Regions from separate parts of the Streptomyces sp. NBC_00285 genome, predicted to be linked through region 2. Evidence: riboswitches for the same ligand, from Rfam matches in the RefSeq annotation. Region 2 holds a riboswitch; each other region holds the start of a gene.
The links. A riboswitch is a leader RNA that binds a small molecule or an ion and turns the genes downstream of it on or off. The one in region 2 is predicted to bind cyclic di-AMP.
Positions count from the first base shown of each region.

Region 1: it holds a riboswitch for cyclic di-AMP, as region 2 does, so the genes downstream of both, OHT57_RS23825 (M23 family metallopeptidase) here and OHT57_RS41130 (LysM peptidoglycan-binding domain-containing M23 family metallopeptidase) in region 2, are expected to answer to the same signal.
Region 3: it holds a riboswitch for cyclic di-AMP, as region 2 does, so the genes downstream of both, OHT57_RS21090 (transglycosylase family protein) here and OHT57_RS41130 (LysM peptidoglycan-binding domain-containing M23 family metallopeptidase) in region 2, are expected to answer to the same signal.

Region 1 covers NZ_CP108055.1:5,181,561-5,191,382, forward strand. The annotation lists gene lhgO (L-2-hydroxyglutarate oxidase) at 1-921, shown strand, start outside; gene trmB (tRNA (guanosine(46)-N7)-methyltransferase TrmB) at 1,087-1,941, shown strand; gene OHT57_RS23815 (PrsW family intramembrane metalloprotease) at 1,993-3,348, shown strand; gene OHT57_RS23820 (aldo/keto reductase) at 3,385-4,332, opposite strand; gene OHT57_RS23825 (M23 family metallopeptidase) at 4,397-5,440, opposite strand; cyclic di-AMP (ydaO/yuaA leader) riboswitch at 5,452-5,609, opposite strand; tRNA gene OHT57_RS23830 (tRNA-Met) at 5,922-5,995, opposite strand; gene OHT57_RS23835 (alginate lyase family protein) at 6,050-7,273, opposite strand; gene OHT57_RS23840 (sensor histidine kinase) at 7,504-8,655, shown strand; gene OHT57_RS23845 (response regulator transcription factor) at 8,643-9,293, shown strand; gene OHT57_RS23850 (SGNH/GDSL hydrolase family protein) at 9,304-9,822, opposite strand, start outside.
Region 2 covers NZ_CP108055.1:8,971,845-8,981,666, forward strand. The annotation lists gene OHT57_RS41125 (alpha-galactosidase) at 1-1,855, shown strand, start outside; cyclic di-AMP (ydaO/yuaA leader) riboswitch at 2,153-2,321, shown strand; gene OHT57_RS41130 (LysM peptidoglycan-binding domain-containing M23 family metallopeptidase) at 2,326-3,261, shown strand; gene OHT57_RS41135 (exo-rhamnogalacturonan lyase family protein) at 3,462-6,185, shown strand; gene OHT57_RS41140 (GDSL-type esterase/lipase family protein) at 6,182-7,264, shown strand; gene OHT57_RS41145 (DUF6250 domain-containing protein) at 7,248-7,964, shown strand; gene OHT57_RS41150 (SGNH/GDSL hydrolase family protein) at 8,110-8,895, shown strand; gene OHT57_RS41155 (TetR/AcrR family transcriptional regulator) at 8,925-9,533, opposite strand; gene OHT57_RS41160 (glutamate dehydrogenase) at 9,586-9,822, opposite strand, start outside.
Region 3 covers NZ_CP108055.1:4,585,963-4,595,784, forward strand. The annotation lists gene eno (phosphopyruvate hydratase) at 28-1,308, opposite strand; gene OHT57_RS21090 (transglycosylase family protein) at 1,615-2,310, opposite strand; cyclic di-AMP (ydaO/yuaA leader) riboswitch at 2,314-2,481, opposite strand; gene OHT57_RS21095 (LysM peptidoglycan-binding domain-containing protein) at 2,688-3,680, opposite strand; gene OHT57_RS21100 (cytochrome P450 family protein) at 3,872-5,104, opposite strand; gene OHT57_RS21105 (nucleoside triphosphate pyrophosphohydrolase) at 5,325-6,338, opposite strand; gene OHT57_RS21110 (SurA N-terminal domain-containing protein) at 6,497-7,138, opposite strand; gene OHT57_RS21115 (glycoside hydrolase domain-containing protein) at 7,359-8,186, opposite strand; gene OHT57_RS21120 (protein kinase domain-containing protein) at 8,334-9,822, opposite strand, start outside.

The DNA of each region.
Region 1 (9,822 bases), 3.8 Mb from region 2:
ATCGTCGCGACCGAGCGGAGCGAGCTGCCGCGACTTCACGGACTGGTCCAGCGAGGCCGGGAGAACGGCATTCCGGTGCGCGAACTGGGGGCCGCCCAGATCGCGGAGTACGAACCGGAGGTGGAGGGCCTCGCCGCCATCCACGTCGGCACGACCGGGATCTGCGACTTCGTCGGGGTGGCGCGCCTGCTGGCCGAGGCGTCAGGGGCGGAGATCCGGTACGGCGCCGAGGTGCGGCGCGTCGACCGGCGACCGGAGCGCGGGGTCGCCGTCCTGACAGGTGCCGGTGATGTCGTCCGGGGGCGGGTGCTGGTGAACTGCGCCGGCCTGTACTGCGACGAGGTGGCCCGGCTGACCGGGGACGATCCGGAGATGCGGATCGTGCCGTTCCGGGGCGAGTACTTCACGCTGGCGCGGCCCGAGCTGGTGCGGGGGCTGGTGTATCCGGTGCCGGACCCGGCGTTTCCGTTCCTCGGGGTGCATCTCACGCGCGGGATCGACGGCGGAGTGCACGTCGGGCCCAACGCGGTGCCGGCGCTGGCCCGGGAAGGGTACGGATGGGGGGTCGTACGGCCCCGGGAGCTGGCGGCGACGCTGGCCTGGCCGGGGTCGTGGCAGATCGCCCGTCGGCACTGGCGGTACGGGGCGGGGGAGCTGCGGCGGTCGGTGTCCCGGGCTGCCTTCACCTCGGCCGTGCGCAGACTGCTGCCCGCGGTGACTGCGGACGACCTGGTGCCTTCGGCGGCGGGGGTGCGGGCGCAGGCGGTGCTGCGGGACGGGACGCTGGTGGACGACTTCCTGATCCGGGAGGGGGCTCGGGCTGTGCATGTGCTGAATGCGCCCTCGCCTGCGGCGACCGCTTCGCTGCCGATCGGGCGGGAGGTGGCCCGGCGGGCGTTGGAGGCGTTGCGGGGCGTGTGAGGTCAGTGCGGGCAAAGGGTTTTTCGCCCCCGCCGCCCCTACCCGTCCCGTCCTCAAGGGGCTCCGCCCCTTGGACCCCCGCTCCTCAAACGCCGGAGGGGCTGGAGGGTCGGCCGGAGGGGCTGAACAGTCGGGCGAGCGCATAGCCGTAAAATCGGCTCCACTGTGTCTGACTCCCTCAACGCTCCCGAAGCCTCCCGGTCCCGGCCCGCCGATTCCGCCGAGGCCCCTCACCCCGTCCCCAAGGGGGGCCCTCGGTTTCCCGACGGGCCCAGTGCCGATCCCGCGGGGTCGCACTTCGAGCGGCGGATCCGGAGTTTCCAACCCCGGCGGAGCCGGGTGACGGCGGGGCAGGCCGACGCCCTGCAGCGGATGTGGCCCACCTGGGGGCTCGACATCGACGGTCAGCGCAGGATCGACCTCGGCGAGATGTTCGGGAACGATCACCCCGTGGTGCTGGAGATCGGGTTCGGCATGGGCGAGGCCACCGCGCAGATGGCCGCCGCGGAGCCGGGGACCAACATCCTCGCCGTCGACGTGCACACCCCCGGGCAGGGGAATCTGCTCAATCTCGCCGAGCAGCAGAAGCTGTCCAACGTCCGCGTCGGCAACGGCGACGCCATCATCCTGCTGCGCGAGATGCTCTCCGAGGACTCGCTCGACGGGCTGCGCGTCTACTTCCCCGACCCCTGGCCCAAGAAGCGGCACCACAAGCGGCGGCTGATCCAGCCGGAGTTCCTGGACCTGGTCGCCACCCGCCTCAAGCCCCGCGCGCCGGTGCACTGCGCGACCGACTGGGAGCCGTACGCCGAACAGATGCTCGAAGTGCTCACGGCGCATCCCGACTTCGAGAACACACAGGCCGACGGCGGTTTTGCGTCGCGTCCCGACTTCCGGCCGCTGACTCGTTTCGAGGGGCAGGGACTGGACAAGGGACATGTCGTGAACGACCTGCTGTTCCGCCGCGTACAGCACGGCGACCGAACCGACCGATCCGCTCAACCCCCCGCCGGCGCCTGAGCGTCCTCGCCCTGCTGCGGGCGGCGCCTCTGTCTCGTTAAGGTCGATGCTGTGGCCACCTGTCCTCCGTATCCGACACGCCCCGGTGAACCCGCCGGCGGCGGTGCGCTGCGGCATGCGCACTGGTGGCAGCGGAAGTGGGTGCGCTACGGCGCCCTGATCACGCTCCTGGCGCTGTCCGGGCTCGTCATCCTCGCCCTGGTCCGCCAACAGACCGGCACCGAGGGGTTCCTGGTCGGGCTCGGCCTCGCCGTCCTGCCCGTACCGCTGCTCATAGCCGCCTTCCGCTGGCTCGACCGGGTCGAGCCGGGCCCCTGGCGCAATCTGCTGTTCTGCTTCGCCTGGGGGGCCTGCGCGGCCGCGCTGATAGCGATCATCGCCAACAGCTTCGCCACGAAGTGGATAGCCACGGCGACCGCCGACCCCTCCAGCGCGGACACCCTCGGGGCGACCGTGATAGCGCCGGTCGTCGAGGAGTCGGCCAAGGCCGCCGCCGTCCTGCTGGTCTTCCTGTTCCGCAGACGGGACTTCACCGGGATCGTCGACGGGGTGGTGGTCGCCGGGGTCACCGCGACCGGGTTCGCGTTCACCGAGAACATCCTCTACCTCGGCACCGCCTTCGGCACCGACCAGCTCAGCGGCGACCGCGGCATCGCCTCCGTCACCGCCGCGACCTTCTTCGTACGTGTGGTCATGTCGCCGTTCGCGCACCCCCTCTTCACCGTGCTCACCGGCATCGGCTTCGGCATCTCCGCGCTGTCGGCGGAGCGGCAGCACATCCGGCGGGTGCTCGTCCCGCTGTCCGGGCTGCTGCTCGCGATGGGCATGCACGCGACCTGGAACGGCTCGTCGACGTTCGGCGAGTACGGGTTCTTCGTCGTGTACGCGATGTTCATGGTGCCGGCGTTCGGTCTGCTGACCTGGCTGGTCATCTGGACGCGCCAGCGGGAGCTGAAGACCGTACGGGAGGAGCTGCCCGCCTACGCCGTCGCCGGCTGGCTGGCCCCGACCGAGCCGTACGCGCTCGGCTCGATGCGGGCGCGGCGGATGGCGCGGGAGTACGCGCGGCGGCAGTTCGGCGGGCGGCCCGCGGCGCGGGCGGTCGCGCAGTACGAGGCGTACGCCACCTCGCTGGCCTTTCTGCGGCACCGGGGCAGGCGCGGCCGGGCGAACGCCGACTTCGTCGTACGGGAACGGGAGTTGCTGCACGAACTGTGGCGGCGCCGGGACGTGGCGCGGCCCGCCCTGGACCACGCGGCGCGGATGACGGCACCGCCGGTCCCGGTGGCCGCGCCGCCTTGGCCGGTGTACGGGGTGTACGGGTATCCGCCGCAGCCGGCCCGGACTGCCCCGCCGGTCCACTATCCGGCGGCGCCGTATCCCGCGTACAACCCGTACCGGACGTAGGGCGCACAGGGCCCGGCACCGCCCGTCCGCGGTGGGTCAGGCCGACGCCTGCGACAGGCGTGTCAGTTCCGCCTCGGTCAGCACCAGGTCCGTCACCCCGACCAGCGCCGGCAACTGCTCCACCGTACGGGCGGACGCGATCGGCGCCGCGACCGTCGGCTGGGCGGCGAGCCAGGCGAGGGCGACCGTGGCGACCGGGGCCGCGTGGGACTCGGCGATCTCGTCGAGCGCCGCGAGGACCTGCCGGCCGCGCTCGGTGTCGAGGTGCTTGCCGGCACCGCCCTTGGCACGCGCGCTCTCGACCGTGGCGCCGGGACGGTACTTGCCGGTGAGGAAGCCGGAGGCGAGCGCGAAGTACGGGACGGCGGAGAGGCCCTCCCGGTCGGCGAGGGCCTGGAGCTCGCCCTCGTAGGTGTCGCGCGAGACCAGGTTGTAGTGGGGCTGGACGGCGACGTACCGGGCCAGGCCCTCGCGGTCGGAGAAGGCGAGGGACTCCGAGAGCCGCTCGGCGGAGATGTTGGAGGCCCCGATGGCCCGCACCTTGCCCGCCGTCACCAGCTCGTCCAGCGCGCCGATGATCTCCTCGACGGGGATCTCCGGCTTGTCGAAGTGGGTGTAGTACAGGTCGATGTGGTCGGTGCCCAGGCGCCGCAGCGAGGCCTCCGCCGCCGCCTTGATGTTCGCGGCGGACAGGCCGGGGAAGTCGGGGTGCTGGCTGACCTTCGTGGCGATGAGGACGTCGTCGCGGTTGCCGCGGGCCGCGATCCACCTGCCGATGATGGTCTCGGACTCACCGCCGGAGTTGCCGTCGATCCACGCCGAGTAGGCGTCCGCGGTGTCGAGGAAGTTGCCGCCCACGGCGGCGTACGCGTCGAGGACGGCGAAGGACGTGGCCTCGTCGGCGGTCCAGCCGAACACGTTGCCGCCGAGGGAGAGCGGGAAGACCTCGAGGTCGGAGGAGCCGAGCTTGCGAAGAGAAGTCATGTCCTACGTCAACGCAAGCACCGGACCCGGATCTTCCGCCACGGCCGCAAAATCGTCGTAAACCTCAGGGGTTGAGCCCCTTGCTCCGCAGCCACGTCATCGGGTCGATCCCGGTGGCCGCACCGCCGGGGTGGACCTCCAGGTGCAGGTGCGCGCCGGTCACGTTGCCGGTGGCGCCCACGCGGCCGATGACGTCACCGGTGCCGACCTTCTGGCCGACGCTGACGCTGATCGAGGACTGGTGGCAGAACCAGAGCTCGGTGCCGTCGTCGAGGGTGAGGATCGTGCGGTAGCCGTAGGAACCGGCCCAGCCGGCCTCCGTGACGGTGCCGCTGTGGATCGCCTTGATCAACGTGCCCGTGGGCGCGGCGAAGTCGAGGCCCGTGTGGTAGCCGGAGGACCACAGGGAACCGGCCTGACCGAAGGTCCCGGTGATGGTGTACGACGAGGTCGGCAGCGTGAACTGCTTGGCGAGCTCGGCCAGACGCGCGGTCTCGGCCTTCTTCGCGACCTCTTCCTCCGCCTTCTTCTTGGCGGCGGTGGCCTTTGCCTGGGCTTCCTTCTCCGCCTTGGCGGCGACCGCGTCCGCCTCCTTCTGGGCGGCGTCCGCGACGGCCTTGGCGGCCTTGGTGTCGATCTGGTCCTGCTGCGTCTCGGCCTGGGCCAGGATGCGCGAGCGCAGCACCTCACCGGCGTCCGAGGTCGAGGCCGAGGCCGAGGTGCCCTTGGTGGTCTCCACGGTGTCGGTGCCGACACTGCTGAAGGCGCTCGTCTCGTCCGCGGAGGAGTCGGAGCCGTCCGAGATGAGCGAGCCCACGGAGGGCAGGTCGGGTATGGAGATGGAGACCGGCGGCTTGCCGGTGTTGGCGCTGGCCATTCCGCCGGCGCTGACGGCGGCTATGACACCGACGCCCAGAACCGTGGAGCTGCGGGCGAAGCCCCCGCCGCGCTGCTTGGCAACGCGATGCCGGCCGCGTACAGGAGCGAGGGACTCCGCGGTCGGGTTCCACTCACCGAGCAGCGCCTCGTCGTCGGCATGGTAGCCGCCGTATACGAGGGTGTCGCTCGGGACGTAAGGCGCCTCGGGGGCAGGCGTGTTGGACGCCACGTGGGCGTGCTCCTTTCCTTCCTTCTCGCCTACCGGGTTAGCTGACGGGTTCGGAGCAGGAAGGTCTCCTACGCGCGTATACCCACCGTGTCGCCACGGCGAAATACGAGCGATTCACCCCAAGTTGGTGGTTCCCCGGTTTCCATGCGGAATTCGGCGCGTGAGCACGGAGCCGTCTCTTGTGACGGCTGGGACGACCGCGCTGCGTTATCGAACGTTAATAGACCCGGGGGCTCGATTCCAAGCTGTTCCGCTTGATCATTAACGAAATCCCGCAGGACTTACGGCCCATGACCGTCGAAAAACGGGCGAGTTGACCTCGCCTCGGACAACACACAGGTATTGACGGCTCGTCAGGTCGGCGCGGAGGGCTCTCATCCGATCACACCGCGTCACGTCGTGTCATGCGATGCCGGGCGATGCACCGGGAAAACACTCAGGGCCGGATTCCAGTGAACTGGAATCCGGCCCTGAGTTTCAGTAGCGGGGACAGGATTTGAACCTGCGACCTCTGGGTTATGAGCCCAGCGAGCTACCGAGCTGCTCCACCCCGCGCCGTTGTGTTCACTACTGTACGCCATCCGCGGGGTGCTTCGCGCCAGGGTTGTCTCAGCGGCCGGGGTTCCCGGCGTGGGTGAGGGTCTCCCAGGAGACGAAGAGCGCGTCGGTCCCGGCGGGCCGGGTCTTCACGGCGAGCTTGTGCGCGGCCGGGACGGAGACGCCGAGCCGGTTCTCCAGGTGGTTGAGGGCGACCTCCAGGTCCGGGCCCATGTTCCGGTCCACCTTCCCGCCGCACAGCCAGGCGGGCGCCCTCTCGCCGGACTGGTAGCGGGCGTGGAGGGCGAGCGCGGCGCTGAGCCGGTCCTTGACCTCGCCGTACAGGTCGACGCCCTGGTGCCAGGCGGTCTCGGCGATGTGCGCGGTGGCGGCGAGGGAGTACCCGACGTGCTTGAAGTTGCGGCAGGTCTCCTGGGAGAGGCCGTCCTTGAAGGTCGTCTGCTTGAACCAGTAAGTGGTCAGCTTCTGCGGGGTGTTGACGGTGGAGCCGGGCGGGGTGAGCGGGACCTTGCCGTCCTTCTCCAGATAGAAGTACGCCGGCACGCGCTCGCGGAACCGCTCCAGGGCGTGGTCGAAGGCCTTGTGGTCGTTGAGGAAGACGGCCATGCCGATGGCGGCGTCGGTCATCACCAGGTCCCAGTTGCCGTTGTAGTCGGGGACCTTCTGGGTGACGGTCGGCAGATAGGCGGTCCGCAGCATGTGCTCGAACCGCCGGACGCGGTCGGCGGGCCACCCCGCCCCGTCGGCGTACCGGATGATCTCGGCGGCCCGGGCCCAGGTGGACCCGGCCCAGCCGGTCTGCAGCCCGGAGTCCTCCTCCGTGTGCCGCCGCATCCTCGCCGACCAGGCGTCCATGATCTCCCTGGCCTTCACGGCGTGCTGCCGCTTGCCGGTGATGCTGAACAGCAGGGCCTGCGTGTAGGCGGCGACGGCGTCCTCGCGCTCCTCCACACACCCGTGCGCGGGCCGGTCGGCGTGGTCACCGCCGGGGCAGTCCACACTCGCGTACGGCTCGGGCCGGTACCGGTACGACCCGAACTTGCTGTCCCGCATGGCCAGATACGCCGACAGCCACGGCTGCTTCCCCGCCGTGACCCTCTCCCGCACGGTGTCCAGCTGCGCCTCGCTGACGAGCACGCCGGGGTGGGTGAAGCCCGCGTCCGGGGGCAGGGCGCGGGCCATCGTGCGGGTACCGGTGTCGGCGGTGCCGCAGGAGGCGAGCAGGACGGCGAGCAGGGGCGCGAGCAGCAGGGCGGGGGCGCGTCGTGGGGCCATGGGGCCAGGTTCGGACGGCGGGGGACGCGACGCAGGTCCGATTGGGCCGATTGGCCGGGTGGACCGGGCGTCCGCCCAGGCGGGCGTGTGGGCGGGGCGTGGCGGGTGCTGCCGTATTGGCGGGGGGTCCAGGTGCGGTGTGGCGACCTGGGAGTCCGTGGTCCCGTGACGGGCAGATGGTGTAGCGGGCTACACCGTGCGACCGGGGCGGATCATCTAGCGTGAGCCGCATGTGGAAGACAGTGCAGCGGTCGGGGATGGCGACCGTGCATCTCATCGTCGCCGCGGCGATGTGCTTCGGCATCTACATCTTCATCACCGTGCTGCTGATCGCCGGCATCGGCACGGTCGCGGTCGTCGGCTGCTGGCTGCTGCCCGAGGCGGTGCTGCTGATCCGGCGGATCGCCGGAGCCAAGCGCAGCCTGACCGCCCTGTGGACGGGCAAGGACATCCCCGAGGCGTACACGCCGATCACCGGCACCCTGCGCGAGCGGCTGCGGATCTCCGTGAAGGACCCCAGCACGCTCACCGACGTCCGCTGGATGGTCTGCTACTACCTCTACGGCGCCCTCCTCGCCCTCGCCCTCCCCCTGTGGCCCGTCGGCCTGGTGGTCGACGGCGTGTGGGCCGGGGCGCTGCGCCGCAGCCCGGTCGTCCTGCCGCTGATCGTGAGGCTCGCGGACACCGAGGCGCGCTGGTCGGCCCTGCTGCTCATGCCCTCCCCGAAGGCCAGGCTGGCCCGGCGGGTCGAGGAGCTGAAGGAGACCCGGGCCGACGCCATCGCCGCCCACGAGGCCGAACTGCGCCGTATCGAGCGGGATCTGCACGACGGCGCCCAGGCCAACCTGGTGGCGCTGTCGATGCGGATCGGGCTCGCCAAGCGGGCCTACGACCGTGACCCCGACGCCGCCCGCACACTGCTGGACGACGCCCAGGACCAGGCCGAGCAGGCGCTGACGGAGCTGCGGCAGGTTGTGCGCGGCATCCATCCGCCGATCCTCACCGACCGAGGTCTCGTCGGCGCGGTGCGGGCCCTGGCGTCGAGCAGCGGGCTCGCGGTGCGCGTGGAGGACGGCGGCCTGGCCGACGGCACCCGGGCGCCCGCGGCGGTGGAGGCGGCGGCGTACTTCGTGGTGGCCGAGTCGCTGACCAACGTCGCCAAGTACAGCGGGGCGAACCGGGCCGAGGTGCACCTCACGCGGACGCGGCGCGGCCTGACCGTGCGGGTCCGGGACGAGGGCCGGGGCGGTGCCGACGAGTCGCAGGGATCGGGACTGCTGGGGATGCGGCGCAGGGTCGCCGCCCTCGACGGGACACTGGAAGTGAACAGCCCGGTCGGAGGTCCGACTGTGATCGATGTGGAGCTGCCGTGCGTGTGGTGATCGCCGAGGACAACGCCCTTCTGCGAGAGGGCCTCGTCCTGTTGCTGTCGTCCTCCGGACACGAGGTCGTGGCCGTCGTGGGCACCGGCCCCGAGATCATGCCCGCCCTGCTGGAGCACCGGCCCGACGTGGCCGTGCTGGACGTGCGGATGCCTCCCGGATTCCGCGACGAGGGACTGCGGGCGGCGCTGGAAGCACGCGAGAAGATCCCCGGGCTGCCGGTCCTGGTCCTCTCGCAGTACGTCGAGGAGTCGTACGCCGCCGAGCTGCTCGGCGGTGGCACCAGCGGGATCGGCTACCTGCTCAAGGACCGGGTCGGCCGGGTCGACGAGTTCCTCGACGCGCTGGAGCGGATCGCGGCCGGCGGTACCGCCCTGGACCCGGAGGTCGTCACCGAGCTCCTCACCCGGCGCCGCGACACCCCCCTCGACTCCTTGACCCCGCGCGAGCGCGAGGTGCTGAAGCTGATGGCCGAGGGCCACGACAACACGACCATCGCCTCGACCCTCGTCGTCACCGAGCGCGCGGTCAGCAAGCACATCGGCAACGTCCTCCTCAAGCTGGACCTGCCGCCGAGCGACAGCGGCCACCGCCGGGTGCTGGCGGTCCTGACGTATCTGGCGCACACGCCCCGATGAGGTCCGGCGCTCACAGCGCCGACCGCGTCCTACGCAGTACCGCCTCGGCCATCCCCCGCTCACCGCGCGCGTTGGGGTGCACGGCGGCCGCGGGGCTCTTCGGGACCAGCGGCTCTATCCACCGCGTGCCCTGCGCCGAGCAGGCGTCGCGGCCCTCGGAGGGCGTGTACGTGTCGACGTACGCCGCTCCGGCGGCCTCTGCACGCTTGCGCAGCTCCGCGTTGAGCCGCTGTTCCTGTTCCCGCAGGAAGGTCACGTCACCGGGTGCGAGGGACATCTCGCGGCCGCACCGGTCGGCGTCCGACGGCAGGATCGCCGGGTAGCCGACGACGTAGACCCGTGCCTCGGGGGCGCGCCGCCGGATCTCGCCGAGCGCCCCGGCGAGCTTGGCGCCGGCGGCCTCGGTCCTGTCCTGTACGCCGTCGCCGTACCTGCGGGCGCAGGGTGCGTCCTCGGGCGCGAAACCGCTCGTGAGCGCGTACAGCGCCCCCATGCCCACGCACCGTTCGATCGTCCGGGCGAACCCGAT
Region 2 (9,822 bases):
CCGCTTCAGCCGTCCCGCCCTGTCCGTGCGCACGGACGAGCGGCGTGGCACCGAGTGGAGCTTCGAGGCTTATGACACCGAGGGCGACGAACTTCGGCTGCGGTTCCGGGACGCCGGGCTGACCGTGACACTGCACTACCGGATGCGCCACGACGTCCTGGAGCGCTGGGTGACCCTGGACAACCAGGGCCCGGCACCGGTCGAGCTGCTGCGCGCCGACTCGGCCACCTGGACCCTGCCCGACCGCGAGGACGGCTGGCGGCTCTCCCAGCTCCACGGCCGCTGGGCTGCCGAGTCCCAGCTCACCCAGGCCCCCCTCACCTACGGCGAGAAGGTGATCGGCAGCCGCCGCGGCCACACCGGGCACCAGCACCTGCCGTGGGTCGCCCTCGACACCGACGCGACCGAGGAGCACGGCGAGGTCTACGGCTGCGCCCTCGGCTGGTCCGGGTCCTGGCGGATCGCCGTGGCCCAACTCCCCGACGCGCGTGTGCAGATCACCGGCGGCGCAGGCTATGACGACTCCGGCCTGCTGTGCCTGGCGGCCGGGGAGTCGTTCACGACGCCCGTCTTCGCCGGCCTCTGGAGCGACGGTGGCTTCGGCGGCGCGAGCCGGGCCTGGCACGCCTGGCAACGGGCGTACGTCATCCCGGACGCGGACCAGGACCGGCCCGTGCTGTTCAACTCCTGGGAGGCCACGACCTTCGACATCTCCGAGGAGCAGCAGGGCACCCTCGCCAGGCGGGCCGCGGCGATCGGCGTCGAACTGTTCGTCGTCGACGACGGCTGGTTCGGCACCCGTACCAGTGACCGGGCCGGGCTCGGCGACTGGGAGCCCAACCCCGACCGCTTCCCGGCCGGCCTGAAGCCACTCGCCGACCGCGTGCGCTCGCTCGGCATGCAGTTCGGCATCTGGGTCGAGCCGGAGATGGTCAACCCGGACAGCGAGCTCTACCGCGCCCATCCGGACTGGGTGCAGTACCAGACGGGACGAAAGCGGACGGAGTTCCGTAATCAGCTCGTACTGAACCTCGCGCGTGAGGACGTCCAGGAATACCTGTGGGAGCAGCTGGACACGCTGCTCTCCTCGGCCCCGATCGACTATGTGAAGTGGGACTTCAACCGCTGCTTCACCGACGCGGGCTGGCCCGGCGACCCGTACCCGCAGCGCCTGTGGGTCGACCATGTGCGCGGCTTCTACGCCCTGTTGGACCGCCTGCGCGAGGCTCACCCCGGCGTTGCCTTCGAGTCCTGCTCGGGTGGCGGCGGCCGGATCGACCTCGGGGTGCTGAGCCGCACCGACCAGGTGTGGACCTCCGACAACACCGACCCGCTCGACCGCCTCGCCATCCAGTACGGATTCAGTCAGGTCCATCCCGCGCGGGTGATGGCCGCCTGGGTCACCGACAGCCCCAACACCCAGCTCAACGGCCGGGTGAGCTCTCTTCGGTTCCGGTTCGTGAGTGCGATGGCCGGGGTTCTCGGCGTCGGCGGGGACCTCGAGGAGTGGACCGAGGAGGAGCTCGCCGAGGCCCGTCAGTGGGTGGACCTCTACAAGGAGATCCGGCCCGTGGTGCAGCGCGGCGACCTCTACCGGCTGCGGCCTCCGCGGGGCGGGCTCAGTGCGGTGCAGTACGTCCTCGGGGACGAGGCCGTCGTCCTCGCCTGGCTCCAGGCGCAGCAGTACGGCGAGCCCGTCCAGGCGTTGCGGCTGCGTGGACTCGACCCGACGGCGTCGTATGAATGCCTCGAAACGGGCGAAGTTCACCGAGGGGCTGTATTGCTGCATCACGGACTTTCCACCGGCTTGCGGGGTGACCTTGATGCGACGGTTATCCGACTCCGTCGCATCTAGGGCCTCTGTCCGAATTGCTGGTTTCCTTCCAACTCCTTCCGGGATATGGGTTCCTGTGAATTCGTGACGTGAGGAGCGTCATATCCGTGACGGTGTGTCGCTGGTCATGTTCACGTAATTCTTGTGGTTTTCAAGGGGATTCGGGTCGGTAATCGGGCATCCGATGCACTCAGGGTGACTGTCAATTCCCGTAGGCGATCAACAGAAACGCATTCACAGGGAACCTCCCACTTGTCCCTTTGCGTCTTGCTCGCTTACGTTCACCACCGATCCGGTCGGACGCCTAATCCTGCCGCCGAACGGATTCCGCCCACACTCACCCGTACACGGCAGGAGCGGGGGACCCACAGGCAGTACCGCCTGTTCCGGTCTCCGGAACAGGCTTGGGGTCAAGTCGCGCCTCGGCGCGGCCGGACATCTCCAGTCCGCACCCGACAGCTCACCTCGCAGGCGCCGGAGAGGAATTCGCCATGCCCGCGAAGGGTAAGCACCGCCGTCCGAAGCCCCAGCGCTTCACCCGCTCGATCGCCGTCGCCGGAACCGGGGGTGCCGCACTCGCCCTCCCGCTCATGGGGGCCACCGGTGCTCACGCCGCCACCTCGCAGTCGGTGTCGGAAAAGGCCGTTCAGTCGCTTCCGGTGACGCAGAAGGTCGCTGAGAAGACCGCCGAAAAGACAGCCACGAAGAAGAAGGCCGCGACCGTGCGCACCTATTCGGTGCGGACCGGTGACTATCTCTCGAAGATCGCCGACGAGCAGAACGTCACCGGCGGCTGGGAGAAGCTCTACGCCGACAATCGCCAGGCCGTCGGCGAGGACCCCTCGCTCATCCACCCCGGTCTGAAGCTCTCGATCGGCAAGAGGGCCACGACGAGCACCGCGAGGACCGAGTCCTCCGCTTCCTCTTCGTCGGCCTCCTCGAAGACCGAGAAGGCCGAGGCGAAGTCGTCGTCGAACTCGACTGCCGCCACCCGGAGCTCCGACACCACCAGCTCCAGCGGCTACACCCTTCCGGTCTCCGGTGCCACCATCGGCACCGGTTACCGCGTGGCGGGCAGCATGTGGTCCAGCGGCTATCACACCGGCGTGGACTTCGTCGTCCCGACCGGCACCGCGCTGAAGGCCGTCGCCGCGGGCACGGTCGTCTCCGCGGGCTGGGGCGGCGCCTACGGCAACCAGGTCGTCATCAAGCTGGACGACGGCTACTACGCGCAGTACGCCCACCTGTCCCAGCTCTCCGTCTCGGCCGGCCAGACCGTGACCGAGGGCCAGCAGATCGGCCTCTCCGGCGCGACCGGCAACGTCACCGGCCCGCACCTGCACTTCGAGATCCGCACCACGCCGGACTACGGCTCGGACGTGGACCCGGTCTCCTACCTCCGCTCGAAGGGCGTCGCCGTCGGCTGACGCCCCTGTGCCACCGAAGGCCGGACCCCGATCCCCGGGTCCGGCCTTCGGTGTTCCCTGCTGAGTGTCCTTGCGCCTTCATGATCACTTCATTGCGGTCTTGTGGCAGACATGCTCGTAGCGTCGACAGGCGGGGGAGGGTGGGGACACAGTGAACTCCATAGTTGTGCAAGCGCTTTCTGCGGCCTTCGGAGGTCACTGTGTCCGGCGTCGACCGACGCACCGTCTTCAAGGGCGCCGCAGCCGCGGCCGCCCTCACCCAGTTCTCCTGGGCCGTGTCCCACGCCGCCACAGCGGCGGACGGCGACGCCACCGAACTCCACTGGCTGGACGGTTCGGCCCCCGACGTCCACGCCGGTGCCACCTGGGGAGTCCCCTGGGCTCGTGGCACCCATCGCCCGGAGCAGCCGTTCCGGCTCGCGACCTCCGGCGGCGACGAGGTCCCGGTCCAGAGCTGGGTCACCGGCTACTGGCCCGACGGCTCGGTGAAGTGGACCGCACACGCGATAGCGCCCGACGCGCCCAAGGCCGACCGTTACGTACTCAGCGCCGGCAGCCCGGCCGCTCCCGTTCACCGGGTCGAGGTCGGCCGGAGGAGCGGCCGCATCGAGGTGTCGACCGGCGTGATCACCGCCGTCTTCGAGGCCAGGGGCTCCGACACCGTCATACGCAGCATCCGGCGCGGTACGACCGAGATCGCCCGGGACGGGCGGCTGGTCGCCCTGCGGCAGGAGTCCGTGCGTGAGGGCGCGGACCTCGACGGTTTCGCCGGCCGGATCGAGAAGATCGCGGTCGAGCAGGAGGGATCCGTCCGTGCCGTGATCCGGGTCGAGGGCCGGCACCGGCACGGCGGCAGGGCCTGGCTGCCCTTCGTGCTGCGGTTCGCGTTCTCCGCCGGTGCGGAATCCTTCCGTCTGGTGCACACCTTCGTCTGGGACGGCGAACAGCAGCCCGGTTCCGACCGGGGGGACTTCCTGCGCGGGCTCGGTGTCCGCTTCACCGTGCCGCTGAGCGACCAGCCGTACGACCGCCATGTGCGGTTCGCGGACTCGGGCGGCGGCCTGTTCAGCGAGGCCGTCCAGGGCGTCACCGGGCTGCGCCGCGACCCGGGAGCCGCAGTGCGGGCCGCGCAGATCGCGGGCGAGAGGCTTCCGGACACCGTCACCTGGGACACCCGGGTGTCGAGCCGGCTGGCGTACATCCCGCGGTGGGGCGACTACACCCTGACCCAGCCGACCGCCGACGGCTACCTCGTGCGCAAGCGGACCAAGGCCGGGTACGGCTGGATCACGGCCGCGGCCGGACAGCGCGCCACCGGCTTCGGATACGTCGGCGGCGCGAGCGGCGGACTCTCCTTCGGTCTCAGGGACTTCTGGCAGCGCCACCCCACCCAGCTGGACGTCCGCGGCGCGGCCTCCGACGCCGCCGAGGTCACCCTCTGGCTCTACTCGCCCGAGGCCCAGCCCCTCGACCTGCGCTTCTACCACGACGGCCTCGGTCAGGACACCTACGAGGAGCAGTCCGACGGCGGTCTGGAGATCACGTACGAGGACTACGAGCCCGGCTTCGGCACCCCGTACGGCATCGCCCGGACCAGTGAACTGACCTTCTGGGCACTGGAGAAGACTCCGTCCGCCGCCGCTCTGGCGGCTCAGGCGAAGGCGGTGGCCGCTCCTCCACTGCTGGTGGCCTCGCCCCAACGGCTGCGCTCCGCGGGCGTGTTCGGCGACTGGGCGCCCGTGGACCGCTCCTCGAAGGCCCGCGCGGCGATCGAGGACCACCTCGACGACCTGTTCGCCTACTACCGCGACCAGCGCGAGGAGCGCCGCTGGTACGGCTTCCTCGACTACGGCGACGTCCAGCACACCTACGACAACGACCGGCACGTCTGGCGCTACGACATCGGCGGATTCGCCTGGGACAACTCCGAGTTGGGCACCGACCTCTGGCTCTGGTACCACTTCCTGCGCACCGGCTCCGCCGAGGCGTTCCGGTTCGTGGAGGCGATGACCCGGCACACCGGTGAGGTCGACGTCTACCACCTCGGCAAGTGGGCGGGCCTCGGCACCCGCCACGGCGTGCAGCACTGGGCGGACAGCGCCAAACAGGTCCGTATCTCCACGGCCGCCAACCGTCGCTTCCACTACTTCCTCACCGGCGACGAACGCACCGGCGACCTGCTGAGCGAACTCGTCGACGTGGAGCTGACGTTCCTGGAGGTCGACCCGCAACGCAAGGTCCGCACCGACGGTTACGAGCCCGGCGACCGGCACGCCCTGTCGGTGGGCTTCGGCACCGACTGGGGTGGGGTGTCGGCGGCCTGGCTCACCGAATGGGAGCGGGGCGGCCCGCGCGCGGCCGAGGCGAAGGCGAAACTCGTCAACTCCCTGCGGACGATCGCCGCGCAGCCCAACGGCTTCTTCACGGGAACGGGTCTCCTCGACGCCGACACCGGCAAGTTCGCCGTGACGACCGACACGGCCGTCAACGTCTCCCATCTCAGCGCTGTCTTCGGACTCGTCGAGACCAACAGCGAGATCGTGTCGCTGCTGGGCGACGAGGAGCCGGAGTTTCGCACGGCCTGGCTGAACTACGCGCAGTACTACAACGCCTCCGACGCCCAGAAGAAGCAACTCACCGGCTCCACCTGGAAGTCGGCACTGCCCGCCGCGCACTCGCGCATCACCGCCTACGCCGCTCAGCGCAAGAACGATCCGGCTCTCGCCACACGCGCGTGGAACGAGTTCCTGACCGGCAACGACACCTACTTCCCGTCCAACGACTGGAACCCCGTCACGATCAAGACCCCGGCGGTCCTGCGGACCACGAAGGAGATCCCCTGGATCTCCACCAACTCCTCCGCCCAATGGGCCCTCGCCGCGATCCAGAACCTGGCTCTGATCGGAGACCGGATCCCGTCATGAGACGCACGCTCCTGACAGCGGCGACCCTGGCGGGCCTGCTCGTCGGCGCGGTGCCGCCCGCCGTCGCCTCCGGCGGCTCGGACGTCGTGCGCCCCGATGATCGCCGTATCGCCTATGAGGGCCGCTGGGGCCGGACCGCTGCGGCGGCCGTCACCGTCAACTCCGGTTCCCGGCTGCGCTTCCGCTTCACCGGCCCGGCCGTCCACGCGCTCTTCGACGTCTCGTCCATCACCGTGCCCGCGCAGATCTACGTGTCGGTCGACGGCGGCCCCAAGGAGGCGTACGCCGTCGACCGACCCGACCTGGAGATCAGGGCGGTCGGCCGTGGGCGCCACTCCGTCGAGATCTCCGTCAAGGATGTCTTCTCGCGGGCGAACCGGTGGGTCCCGCCACTGGAGACCGGGGTGGTGCTGACCGGGATCAGGGGACATCTGCTTTCTCAACATCCTGTGAAGAAGCTTCAGTTGGCGTTCTACGGTGACTCGATCACCCAGGGCGTCATGGCCCTGTGCGACGTGAACACCTCCGACTGCGCGGACGGTACGGCCGCCTACCCCACTCTGATCGCCGACGCCCTGCACGCCTCGCTCACCCAGGTCGGGTTCGGGCGGCAGGGTGTGATCCGGACCGGCAACGGGGGAGTGCCCGCGGCAACTGACGCCTACGGGTGGAACTATGCAGGTTCCAGGGCGGATTCGGACCGCCGGGCCGACGCGATCGTGCTGAACCAGGGCACCAACGACGCCGCGTCCGGCTCGGCCGAGTTCACGGCCGCCTACCGCGCCTGTCTGTCACGGCTCCGGGCCGCCGCACCACACGCCCGCATCCTCGCCCTCCGCCCCTTCGACGGCACCCATGCCGCGGACATCGCGGCCGTCGTCGCCGAACTCGCCGATCCGCGCATCCAGTTCGTCGACACGACCGGCTGGCTCGACGCGGCGCAGGGCGACTTCAACGGCGCCGTCCACCCCAGCGCCCAGGGTCACCGGAAGGTGGCCGACCGACTGATCGACCTCATCTCGAAGAAGCCCGCGACCACCACCCCGGAAGGAACGCCCTCCAGTGACCACCACGCGTAGAGCCTTCGGAGCCCTCGCTGCCGGCGCCGCCCTGGCCGCCCTCGCCCCCGCGGCCACCGCGAGCGCCTCGGCCCGCCACCGCCGTCTCATCGCCCACGACGACTTCCGTCACGGCCTCGGCCGATGGGCCGTCGAACTGGAGCAGGGCGGCAGCGTCACCGCCGAGCGAGGAAACCTGGAGGTCGACGTGCCCGCGGGAGCGACCGTCTGGTTCAGGAAGCGGCTCGAAGGCCCGTACGTCATCGAATACACCGCCACCCCCGTCTCCGCGGGCGGGGTCAACGACCGGGTCTCCGACCTGAACAACTTCTGGAACGCCGTCGACGTCCGGTCCCCCGACGACATCTTCGCCACCCACAGGGGCGGGGCGCTCGCGGAGTACGACTACCTGAGGACGTACTACTCCGGCTACGGAGCCAACTACAACACCACGACCAGGCTGCGCCGTTACGTGGGCGAGGCGGGGGTGCGGCCGCTGATCTACGACTACACCGAGCCGCTGCTCGTCGCGAACGAGCCGAACCGGGTGCGGATCGTCTCCGATGGCACCACGGTGCAGTGGTGGAACAACGGCCGGCTCGTCTTCGACTACACCGATCCGCAGCCCTACACGAGCGGCCACTTCGCGTTCCGGACCACCTGGAGCCACTTCCGGATCAGCGGCTTCCGCGTGTGGCGGTCGCAGCGTCAACATCCATGACGACACACCTATTCCACGTTTGGCGAACACTTTAGGAGTGGCTTATCTCACCGCCCGTCAAGTCCTTCCTACGGTCGCGTAAGTCACATTCGAAGGTGAATCATGAACTGCTGTGGCAGACGATTCGAAGAATGACAGAAGATCAGTGATCGGGTCGTACGTGGCGGTGGGGGACAGCTTCACCGAGGGCGTCGGCGATCCCGGCCCCGACGGGGCGTTCGTCGGCTGGGCCGACCGGTTCGCGGTACTTCTCGCGGACCGGCGGCCCGAGGGCGACTTCAGGTACAGCAATCTCGCCGTGCGCGGGAAGCTGCTCGACCAGATCGTCGAGGACCAGCTTCCGCAGGCCGTGGAACTGGCACCCGACCTGGTGTCGTTCTGTGCGGGCGGCAACGACATCATCCGGCCCGGTACCGACCCCGACGAGGTCGCCGAGCGCTTCGAGCGGGCCATCGCCCGGCTCACCGAGGTGTGCGGCACCGTCATGGTGACGACCGGCTTCGACACCCGTAATGTGCCCGTGCTCAAGCATCTGCGCGGCAAGATCGCCACGTACAACGGGCATGTGCGGGCCGTCGCCGATCGCTACGGCTGCCCGGTCCTCGACCTGTGGTCCCTGAAGACCGTCCAGGACCGACGCGCCTGGGACGGCGACCGGCTGCATCTCTCTCCGGAGGGCCACACGCGTGTGGCGCTTCGCGCAGGGCAGGTGCTGGGGGTCGAGGTGCCCGCGGACCCGGATCAGGCGTGGCCGCCGTTGCCGCCGCGGGGACCGCTGGATGTCCGGCGTGACGATGTGCACTGGGCGCGTGACTACCTGGTGCCGTGGATCGGACGCAGGCTTCGGGGGGAGTCCTCCGGGGACCATGTGACGGCCAAGGGTGTGCTGTCGCCGGACGACATCAAGACGCGGATCGCTTCGGTGGCCTGAAGGCACGCGGGGACTGCGGCCGGGCGCGGCTACGGCGTCGGCGCCGCCTCCAGGCACAGTTCCCGGGCCAGTGCCTCGTCCACCCACTTCTGGGCCCGGCTGCGGGGCACCGCGCCCGCGTAGGACGTCAGTTGGACCGCCAGCCCGTCCAGAAGAGCGGTGAGGCGCAGGGCCGTGGCCTCCGGGTCGGGGCAGTGGAACTCGCCCTCGGCGACGCCCTCGGCGATCACCTCTGCGAGCGCCGCTTTCCAGCGCCTGTCGAGGTTGCGGGTGACCTCCTGGAGCGCCGGTTCGCGCAGGGCCACCGCCCAGCCCTCGATCCACAGGCGCCAGCCCTTGGCCTGGCCGGTCGGGGCGTACCACCGTACGGCCGCCCTCAGCCTTCGCAGGGCGCTGGTGCGGCGGCTCAGAAGCTTCCGGAGGTGGGCCAGGTCCTCCTCGGCGGCGTAGGTGAACGCGGCGGCGACCAGCTTCTCCTTGGTCGAGAAGTGGTACAGCACCAGGGCGCTGCTCACGCCGAGCGCCGAGGCCACGTCGGCGATCCTGACGGCCGCCACGCCCCGCGCCTCGATCTGCTCCATGGCGGCCCGCAGCAGCTCCTCGCGCCGCTCGGCCACCGTCAACCGCACTCTTGCCACGAGACCACCCTATTCCGTCACCGCGGGTGTTACCGCTCGGCGGCGGACGAGGTCAGCGGTACCGGCCGAACCGTTCCGCGATCACCGGCAACCGGTCCGCGACCAGCGCATGGGCGGCGGCGCGTGGCGAGGTGCCGTCCGCCTCCGCGCGGGCCAGCAACTGCTCGACCAGGGCACGCATGGAACGCCGTACATGCGCGAACGCCTCGTCCGCGTCGGCGCCGATGTCGCCGAACAGGGTCCACCACCACCAGGCGTTCGTCGCGGAGTTGACGACGACGTCCGGCAG
Region 3 (9,822 bases), 4.4 Mb from region 2:
GGTCCGCGCAGCGGACGTGGGGAAGGCTCAGCCCTTGAAGCGGGGGAAGGCGCTGCGGCCGGCGTAGACCGCCGCGTCGTCGAGGATCTCCTCGATGCGCAGCAGCTGGTTGTACTTGGCGACGCGGTCCGAGCGGGCCGGGGCGCCGGTCTTGATCTGACCGCAGTTCACGGCGACGGCGAGGTCGGCGATGGTGACGTCCTCGGTCTCGCCGGAACGGTGGGACATCATGCACTTGAAGCCGTTGCGCTGGGCCATCTCGACGGCGTCCAGGGTCTCGGTCAGCGAGCCGATCTGGTTCACCTTGACGAGCAGGGCGTTGGCGGAGCCCTCCTCGATGCCGCGGGCGAGGCGCTCCGGGTTGGTGACGAAGAGGTCGTCGCCGACGATCTGGACCTTGTCGCCCAGCTTCGCGGTGATGACGTTCCAGCCGGCCCAGTCGTCCTCGTACAGCGGGTCCTCGATGGAGACCAGCGGGTACGCGGCGACGAGCTCCTCGTAGTACTCGGTCATCTCGGCGGCCGAGCGGGACTTGCCCTCGAACTCGTACTTGCCGTCCTTGTAGAACTCGGACGCGGCGACGTCGAGCGCGAGGCCGATCTGCTCGCCGGGGATGTAACCGGCCTGCTTGATGGCCTCGACGATGAGGTCGAGCGCGGCGCGGTTCGACTCCAGGTTCGGGGCGAAGCCGCCCTCGTCGCCCAGGCCGGTGGACAGGCCCTTGGTCTTCAGCACCTTCTTGAGGGTGTGGTAGACCTCGGCGCCCCAGCGCAGCGCCTCGGAGAAGGACTCCGCGCCGATCGGGGCGATCATGAACTCCTGGATGTCCACGTTCGAGTCGGCGTGCGAGCCGCCGTTCAGGATGTTCATCATCGGCACCGGCAGCAGGTGCGCGTTCGGGCCGCCCAGGTAGCGGAAGAGGGGGAGGTCGCTGGCCTCGGAGGCGGCGTGGGCGACGGCGAGGGAGACGCCGAGGATGGCGTTGGCGCCGAGCGAGCCCTTGTTGTCGGTGGCGTCCAGGTCGAACATCGCCTGGTCGATCAGGCGCTGCTCGGTGGCGTCGTAGCCGACGAGCTCCGGGCCGATCTGCTCGATGACCGCGAGGACGGCCTTCTCGACGCCCTTGCCGAAGTAGCGGTTGGGGTCACCGTCACGCAGCTCGATGGCCTCGAAGGCACCCGTGGAGGCGCCGGACGGAACGGCGGCACGACCCGTGCTGCCGTCGTCGAGGCCGACCTCGACCTCGACGGTGGGGTTCCCTCGCGAGTCGAGGATTTCCCGGGCTACGACGACGTCGATGGACGGCACGAGCATCTCCTTCTTGGATGTGACACGGTCCGCCAGGACCGCGGTGGGTTCTGCGAGACCGAGCCTAACCGGCTCCGGGGGATCAGCCACCGTGTGGACCGCCCCCTGGACAGAACCGAGGGTAAATTGTTTCTGAACTGAACAAAGACACTCCCGGAAACCGGGCAGAAAAAAGCCCCGCCCCGGTGCGTACGGGGGAACACGCACCGGAGCGGGGAGCCCGTGGGGACGGGGGGCCCTCACGACGCCTTCATCCTTGAGGACACGGCTGTGAGGGCACTGTGGTTCAGCTACGAGCACCCCTTGTTACTTGAGGTGCAGCTGCTGACCCGGGTAGATGAAGTCGGCGTCGGTGACGATGTCCTTGTTCAGCTTGAACACCTTCTGCCAGCCGCCCTTGACCTTGTGCTTCTCGGCGATCGAGCTGAGGGTGTCGCCCTTGACGACCTTGTACTCGCCGTCACCCTTCTTGACCTTCTTGCCGGTCGGTGTGGTGACGGTCTTCTTCTTGGCGGCCGGACGCTCGGACGAACGCGAGGCGCTCTGCTCGTCGGACGAACGGGTGCTCGTGTTCGAGGAGCCGGCAGAGGAGTTGCCGGAGGAGGACGAGCTGCTGCCGCCGCTGTAGGAGGCGCCGGACAGGCCCACACCACAGCTCGGCCAGGCGCCCTTGCCCTGGGAGGCGAGAACCTTCTCGGCGACGGCTATCTGCTGCGACTTGCTGGCCTGGTTGGCGGTGGAGGCGTACGCCGTGCCGCCGTACGCGGCCCAGGTGGAGGCCGAGAACTGCAGGCCGCCGTAGTAACCGTTGCCGGTGTTGATGGACCAGTTGCCGCCGGACTCGCACTGGGCGACGGTGTCCCACTCGGAGGCGGTGGCGGCGGAGGCGGTGCCCGCCGCCATCAGCGGGGCGGCGATGGCGACACCGGTGACACCGGCGAGCGCGGCGACGCGGGTGGCCTTGGAAGGACGACGGTGCTTGCCCTGACCGGAAAACAGCATGGTGGATCCCCTCACCGACGCCTGCGAGGTGAGCTGTCGGGTTCGGGCCGGTTGAGTTGCCCGGCCGCGCACCTCCCGGTGCACGACTTAACCCCAAGCCGGTCCAGCGTGAACTGCTGGGCCCGGCACTTACCTTGGGTCCCCCGCTCCTGCCTACGGCGCTTTACGCGACGACTGTTCCCGTTCGGCCACTGGCAGGATTCGGCGTTGCGACCGACGGGGCTCGGGTTGCCGAGCGGTCACGACCGTAGACACGCGCCCGGCGGAATTTCAAAGACGATCAGGGCTTCTGAGACTCATCCCACACTTTCACCAAAGTGGACATTCAGTGGCGAAGTATGACGCGAACTCCCGTTGTTTTTCTGGACTTTTCAGCCCTATTCAGCCCCTGTGTCTAGCGTCTGACCGGCGGCGATGTCGCTCGGGTCGGAGCCGATGCGGTCCTTGTTCTCGGCATAGAGGGCACGCCATCCGCCGTCGAGGCCAAGGGAGTCGGCGATGGAGGCGAGGGAGTCGCCTTCCTGGACGGTGTAGGTCTGTGCGGCATGGCGACCCGCGACGGCGGGCGCGCTCTTCGTCGCGACCTCGCCGGCGCTGTCGCCGCGGTGCTTGCCGGAGCCGAGGGAGCCGACGTCGACGAGGGCCGAAGCGCCGCCCTGCTGCCACGACTTGTCCGCTTCGTCTTCTTCCGGGCTCACAACGGGCGAGCCGCTGGAAGGCTGCGCACTCTCCGCGGCGGATCCGTCGGATCCATCCGATCCGGAAGGACTGGATTTGCCCGACTTGCCGGAATCGTCATCACCGCTGGACGAAGAGGTCGACGGCGAAGGCGTCGCGGCTGATCCGTCCAGCGAGTCGAGCAGACCGGAAGAGTCCTCGGAGTCCGACGCGTTGGAATCAGACGAACCGGATGAACCGGATGATTGCGATGAACCCGACGCTGAGGCCGAGGGCGTTCCGCTCCCCACACCCGTGTCGACGTCGGCCGCGCTCGAGTCCTTGCTGAGCCCGGCGAGCAGGCCGCAGGTCGGCCACGCGGCGATGCCCTGGTCGTCGAGGAGCTTCTCGGCCACGGCTATCTGCTGGTTGCGGCTGGCCTGGTCCGCGGTCTCGGCGTACGAGAGGCCGCCGTACTTCTCCCAGTTCGTCTGGGACATCTGCAGGCCGCCGTAGTAGCCGTTGCCGTCGTTCGCGCTCCAGGAGCCGCCGCTCTCGCACTCCGCGACGTGATCCCAGGTGGTGCCGGTCGCAGCGCTCGCCCCGGTCGCTCCGAGCAGTGGGATCGCAATGGCTGATCCCGTCACACCGGCTGCCACGAGGAGAGCCGGAGCCTGACGGGGGCGACGGTGACGACCGTTCCCGGAGAGCATGGAGGGACCTTTCCCGAGGGAGCAGAAACGCGCGCGGAGCTCCACGAGAGCACCGCGCTGGTCCGTGAACGTATAGGGGTTCGATCACTTGTCACAAGTTAATGCCGCGTAGATCACGTGAAGATCACAGACTTGAGTGCGTGTCATGTTTAAGCGGCCCTTCACCGGGCCAGCCCGGACGTCTCGGTCGATTACGGCACGGGCGTGAACTCCACGGGCAAAGTGCGTAGTCCGCGCATGATGAGTCCGCCGCGCCAGCGCAAATCAGCTGAATCCACCGCGAGTTGCAGGTCGGGGAGGCGGGTGAGGAGCGTCGCGAGCGCGGTCTGCCCTTCCAGTCGGGCGAGCGGGGCACCGAGGCAGTAGTGGATGCCGTGGCCGTAACCGAGGTGCTGATTGTCACGGCGGGAGAGATCGAGGACATCGGGGTCGGCGAACCGCTCCGGATCCCGGTCCGCGGCGGCGAGTACCACCAGCACGGGGTCACCTGCCGCGATGTCCTGTCCGCCGATCCGCAGCGCCTGGGTGGCGAACCGCCAGGTGGCCAGCTCGACCGGGCCGTCGTACCGGAGGAGCTCCTCCACGCCGGTCTCCAGAAGCCCTCTCTCCTGAGCCGCCAGAGACGCCTGGAGCCGGTTTCGCTGTTCGGGGTGGGTGAGAAGGGCGTGGACCCCGTTGCCGATGAGGTTCACGGTGGTCTCGAAACCTGCGAACAGGAGGATGAAGGCCATGGCAGCGGCCTCGTTCTCGGTCAGGTGCTCGCCGTGGTCGGAGGCGCGGATGAGCCCTGAGATGAGGTCCTCGCCGGGAGTCGGTTCGGCGGGCAGCGCTTCCCGCTTGCGGTGGATGAGTTCGGCGAGATAGCCGCGCATCTTCTTCACGGCCCGCGCAACCCCGCCCCGCGGGCCTCCCCCGTGGCGGATCATCATGCCCGCCCAGTCCCGGAAGTCGTCCTGGTCCTCGCGGGGGACGCCGAGCAGGTCGCAGATCGCGTAGATGGGGAGTGGGAAGGCGAACTCGTGGATGAGGTCGGCGGACCCCTTCTCCGCGAACTCGTCGATGAGACGGTCGGTCAACTCCTGCACCCGCGACTCGAACTCGGCGACCCTCCTGGGCGTGAACGCCTTGCTGACGAGCCGTCGCAGGCGGGTGTGGTCCGGCGGGTCGATGTTCAGCAGATGCGTCATCAGCTCCGCCTTGCGCTCCCCCGGGATACCGGTCTTGCCCTTGGCGTGCTCGGGCTCGTCGTGATGCGCCGGGTTCTTGCTGAGCCGCGGGTCGGCGAGCGCCTGCTTGGCATCGGCGTACCGGGTGACCAGCCATGCCTCCACCCCGCTGGGGAGGCGGGTCCGGTGCACGGGAGCATGCTCACGGAGCCAGGCGTAGGCGGGGTAGGGGTCGGTGGCGAACTCCCAGGAGAACAGCTCGGGGGTGGGGGTTGTGGGGGTGGAGGGCGCCGCTGGAGTGGGGCTCGCGGGGACGGGGGTTGCGGACGCCTGAGTCGCGGGGGTGGTCGTCTCGGGGGTGGGGCTCGCGGCGGCGGGAGTCGCGGGAGCCGGAGTCTCAGGGGTTGGGCTCGTGGGGGTGGGAGTCGCGGGGGTGGCGGCGGGCTGGTCGGTCACGCCTCGACCGTATCCGGCGTGGTCATCCGGCGTGGTGCGGTGTCTCGGCCTCCCGGATCGCGTCCCGGTACGCCCGCGCCGCCGCGCGCAGGGCCGCCTCCGGGTCGATGCCCTCCGTCTCGGCGCGGGCGGCCAGGGCGAGGAGTTCGTAGCCGATGCCCCCGGTGTCCGGGAGCGGGACCTCCAGGCCGGCCGTGCGGACACGGGAGGTGAGCTTGGCGGCGAGGGCCAGGCCCGGCTGGCCGAGGGGGACGCCGTCGGTCACGGAGGTGCGCTGTTTCTCCGTCGCCTTGGTACGCAGCCAGTGCGCCTTGACCTCCTCCGGTGTCGTCGCCGTCTCGTCGCCGAAGACATGCGGGTGGCGGTGGATGAGCTTGGTGACGATGCCGCCGGCGACGTCGTCGACGGAGAACGGGGCGTCCGGGTCGTCCTCGGCGATACGGGCGTGGAAGACGACCTGGAGCAGGACGTCCCCGAGTTCCTCTCGGAGTTCGTCGCGGTCGCCCTCCTCGATGGCCTCGACGAGTTCGTACGCCTCCTCGATGCCGTACTTCGCAAGGCCCTTGTGGGTCTGCTGGGAGGACCAGGGGCACTCGGCGCGGATGCGGTCCATGACCTGGACGAGGTCGAGGAGCCGGGCGCCCGGTAGGTCGTAGGAGGCGGGGAGCAGCTCCAGGTCGGGCATCTGTGTGCGTCCGGAACCGGCGAGGCGGGCCAGACCGTCCGTGAGGGCCGGCTCGCCCTCGCCCGTGGCCACGACGACCACCGTGTGACCGCCCGCGCAGGCGCCGACCAGTTCCTCGGTGGTCGGGGACGTCTCGTCGACCCGTATGCCCGCCTCGCGCAGATACGGCAGCTGGGGGTGGGCCCCGTCCGCACAGAGAACACGGTCGGCGGCGTGCAGCGCCTGCCAGGCGGGCCAGGACAGCAGGCCCGGGGCTACCCGGTGGCTGGTGGTGAGCAGGACGATGCGGCCGGGGGCGGACGCCGTGTCGGGGTCCTGGTGGGGGGCGGGCTCGAAGCCGGTTGCGTTCACGATTCGAAGCTAACGCACGCCGCCGACGGGGAGATCGGTTTGTCCACAGGCCGGGGGGTGCGATGCGATCGTATGATCTTCCGCATGCGGTGGTGTCGTCACCTCACGACACCACGTGTCCCCGACGGGTGGCCGGTCCGAGCGGCCCCGCGGCCCCGCTACGTGGTCTGCTCGCTCCCCGTCGCCGTGACGTCCCGTACCCACGGGGTCTTCACGTCGACGCGAGTGCTCGTCTTGGCGTCCCAGGTGCCGTAGCGCGGGTTGAGGTCCACGTCGAGTTCCTTGGAGGCCTTGCTCAGGGCGCTCCAGAAGGCGGGGGTGCCGGTTTCGGTGCCGAGCCCGGTGGCGAGTTTCTGTGCCTCCAGCCGGAGGTGGAGGTTGTCGTCGAGACGTTCGGGCGCGATGCCGTACTGGTCGAACCAGGCCGTCTCCAGAGCCTTGGCGCTGCCGGCCTGTTCCTCCAGGGCGGACCTCAGCTGCTGGACCTCCTTGCGGGTCACGGTCACGCCCGCGTTCTCGGCCGCCCGGTGCAGCACGCGGTCGAGGACCATGTTGTGCAGGACGTCGCGGGCGAGCGTGCCCTTGAGGGCGACTGTCTGCCCGGTCTGGTCCGTGCCGACCGTCCGCTGTGCGTCACGCACCTCGGTCACCCGGTTCTCCAGCTGTGCGACGGTGATCCGCTGGTTGCCGACGACGGCCGCCGCGCCGGGATGCGCGTCGCTTCCGCAGGCGGTGAGAAGTGGTGCCGCTGCGGCGAGGGCGGCGGAGAGGACTAGCGCGGTGCGACGGCGGCGGTGCAAGGAAGCCTCCCGAGGAGATTGTGCAGGCAAGGTGCGCCGCGTAGCGGCTCATTGAGGGGCGGTGGTCGGGCGACGGGCGGGCGCACAAGGTCTTGCGGTGATCGATGGTAGGCAGTGGCTGGGCTGGGGCCAAGCCATTCGACCAACGATTCACCGGGACTTCGGGCACCGCCGCGCGGCCCGCACCGCGCCATTGCCTCCCCACACGCGTGTGCGGCTCTCAGCCGGTGATCGCGACCGGCCCGTCCCAGGCGTCCCGGTCCACGGTGATCGTGTAGCCGCCGCGGCTCTCCTTGCTGTTCACCAGGTACTGGTGACCGCGGCTGTGATCCGTGTACTGCTTGGCGCCGAAGGGCCAGTCCGCGGTGGTGGTGTTCTGCTTGTCCCACAGCGCGTACCAGAGGTTGCCCGGCAGGTCGGTCTTGTCGGTCGCGTTGGCGATCGCCTTGGCACTGGAACTGGTGAAGCCGTAGAAGCCCGCGCGGTACGTCTTCGCGCGCAGGGTCTTGCCGAACGCGCGCACATAGGTGAGCACGGCGTCGTTGCACGCCTTGTTCGTGATGTCGTACGACTCCATGTCCAGGTAGATCGGGCTGCCGACCTTCATGCCGAGCGCGGCGGCCTTGGCCACCGCGTCCGTGCCGTCCTTCGCACCCAGGGACGCGGCGGTGGAGGCAGTGAGCTTCTCGGGGCTGGAGCCCGTCTGGCAGGACGGCTGGGCGCCGACGTAGAGGGGGATGAGCTTCCAGCCGACCGTGCTGACCGACTTGACCCAGGAGGCGGTCAGGTTGGGCTGGGCGCAGCCGCGGTTCTTACCGCCGATGTAGACGGCGGCGGCGCCGTAGAGGCCGCCGTGCCAGGCCTTCATGGCGGAGAGGGAGGGAGCGGCGCAGGTGTCGAACGCGCGGCCGGTGTACGTCTTCTGGGCGGGCCAGGTGGTCGCGGCCATCGAGCTCTGTGCGGCGAGTCCCGCTCCGGCGACGACGGCCGCGCCGGCGACGCCCCACGTGGCGTATCTGCGCTTCTTCGACTGCCTGTGGCTGGACATGGACGACCCCACCCCTGGTTCTGCTGTTGGTTGTGCTGTACATGACGTGCATGGCTGCAACGAAGCGTAAAGCTATCCGGCGCCGACCATGCCTTTCGGAAACGTAGGCCCCTGTGGTTCACCGGTTTCCCAAGGGAGCGGAAAATTCTAGCCGCGCACCTGGCTCAGCCATTGCAGCGTCCGGCGGATCTCCACCGCGAGCGGCTGCCCGGGCCCCTGCAGCCGTTCCACGTCGTGCAGCAGTCGCGCGAGGGTGTCGTGGGCGGCGGCGCGGTCACCGAGGGCGAGGAGCAGGTGGCCGATGCGGCGGCGGACGTCGTGGGCGAGTTCGGGGCCGCCGGCGACGTACTGGTTCTCGTAGTACGGCAGCAGCGCACGGTACTCGGCCAGGGCCGCCGCCGGTTCGCCGAGCTGTTCCAGACACTGGGCGGCGTCGTAGCGGAAGCGCAGTGACTGCGGGTCCGCCTGGCCCGCCTCGGCGGCGCGTTCGTCGGCGAGGCGGCGCAGTTCGGGCAGCGCGCGCCGGTACTGGCCGTCGTCCATGAGGGTGGCCGCGTACTGCTTGCGCAGGGTGCGGACGACCGGGGAGTGCACGCCGTGCTGTTCGGCGGCCGCGGGCAGGATGCCGCCGAGGATGTCGACGGCCTGGGTGATGCGGCCCTCGCCGAGCAGCCGCTTGACCTCGTCGACCGCGCGCGCGACATCCGGCTTCTCGGCCTTCTCCGGAACGGGGGTGACCGGCGCGGGCTGGGGCGCGGGCGTGCGTGCGCGGTCCGGCCAGGGGGCGTGTGGACGCAGGAAGGGGCGCGTGGGGTCGAGGGGCGCTCCGGTGGGCGTGCCGAGCGTGGGCAGGAGCGGTGACAGGTCCTCGTAGACGTCCTGCGCGGAGGCCGGGCGGTGCTGCGGGTCCTTGGCGAGCAGGCGCAGAACGAGTGCCTCCAGCGCCTCGGGGACTTCGGGGCGGCTGCGGCGCACGGGCAGCGGGGGCTCGTACAGGTGCCGGTGCAGCACGCCGAGCGCCGTGGAACCGGCGAACGGGACGTCGCCGCTGAGCAGTTCGTGCAGCACGACGCCGAGTGCGTACAGGTCGGTGTACGGGCCGACCGCGCCGCCCATCGCCTGCTCGGGCGACATGTAGGCGGGTGAGCCGATCGGCGAGCCGGTGTGGGTGAGGCGGGTGGTGTCGGTGTCCATGACGGAGGCGACACCGAGGTCGAGGACGGTGACCGTGCCGTCCTGCTTCACCATCACATTGCGTGGCTTGAGGTCGCGGTGAATGATCGGCACGGCGTGCACGGCGCTCAACACGGCGCACAGTTGCGCGGCGACCGCGACCGCCCACTGCCAGGGGTACGGGTCGTGCTCGGCGAGATGGTCGGAGAGGTCCGCGCCGTCGACGTACTGCATGACGAGGAACAGTTCCTCGCCCTCGCTGCCCGCGTCGTGCACGGTGACGAGGCCCGGGTGGTCGACCTGCGCGGTCACCCGGCACTCCCGCACGAACCGGCGGCGCAGTTCGTCCGCCTCCTGTCCGGCCACCTTGTCGGGGCGCAGCAGTTTCACCGCCACGCGCCGGTCGAGCCGCCCGTCGTACGCCGTCCACACCTGCCCCATGCCGCCCTGTCCGATGAGCGTG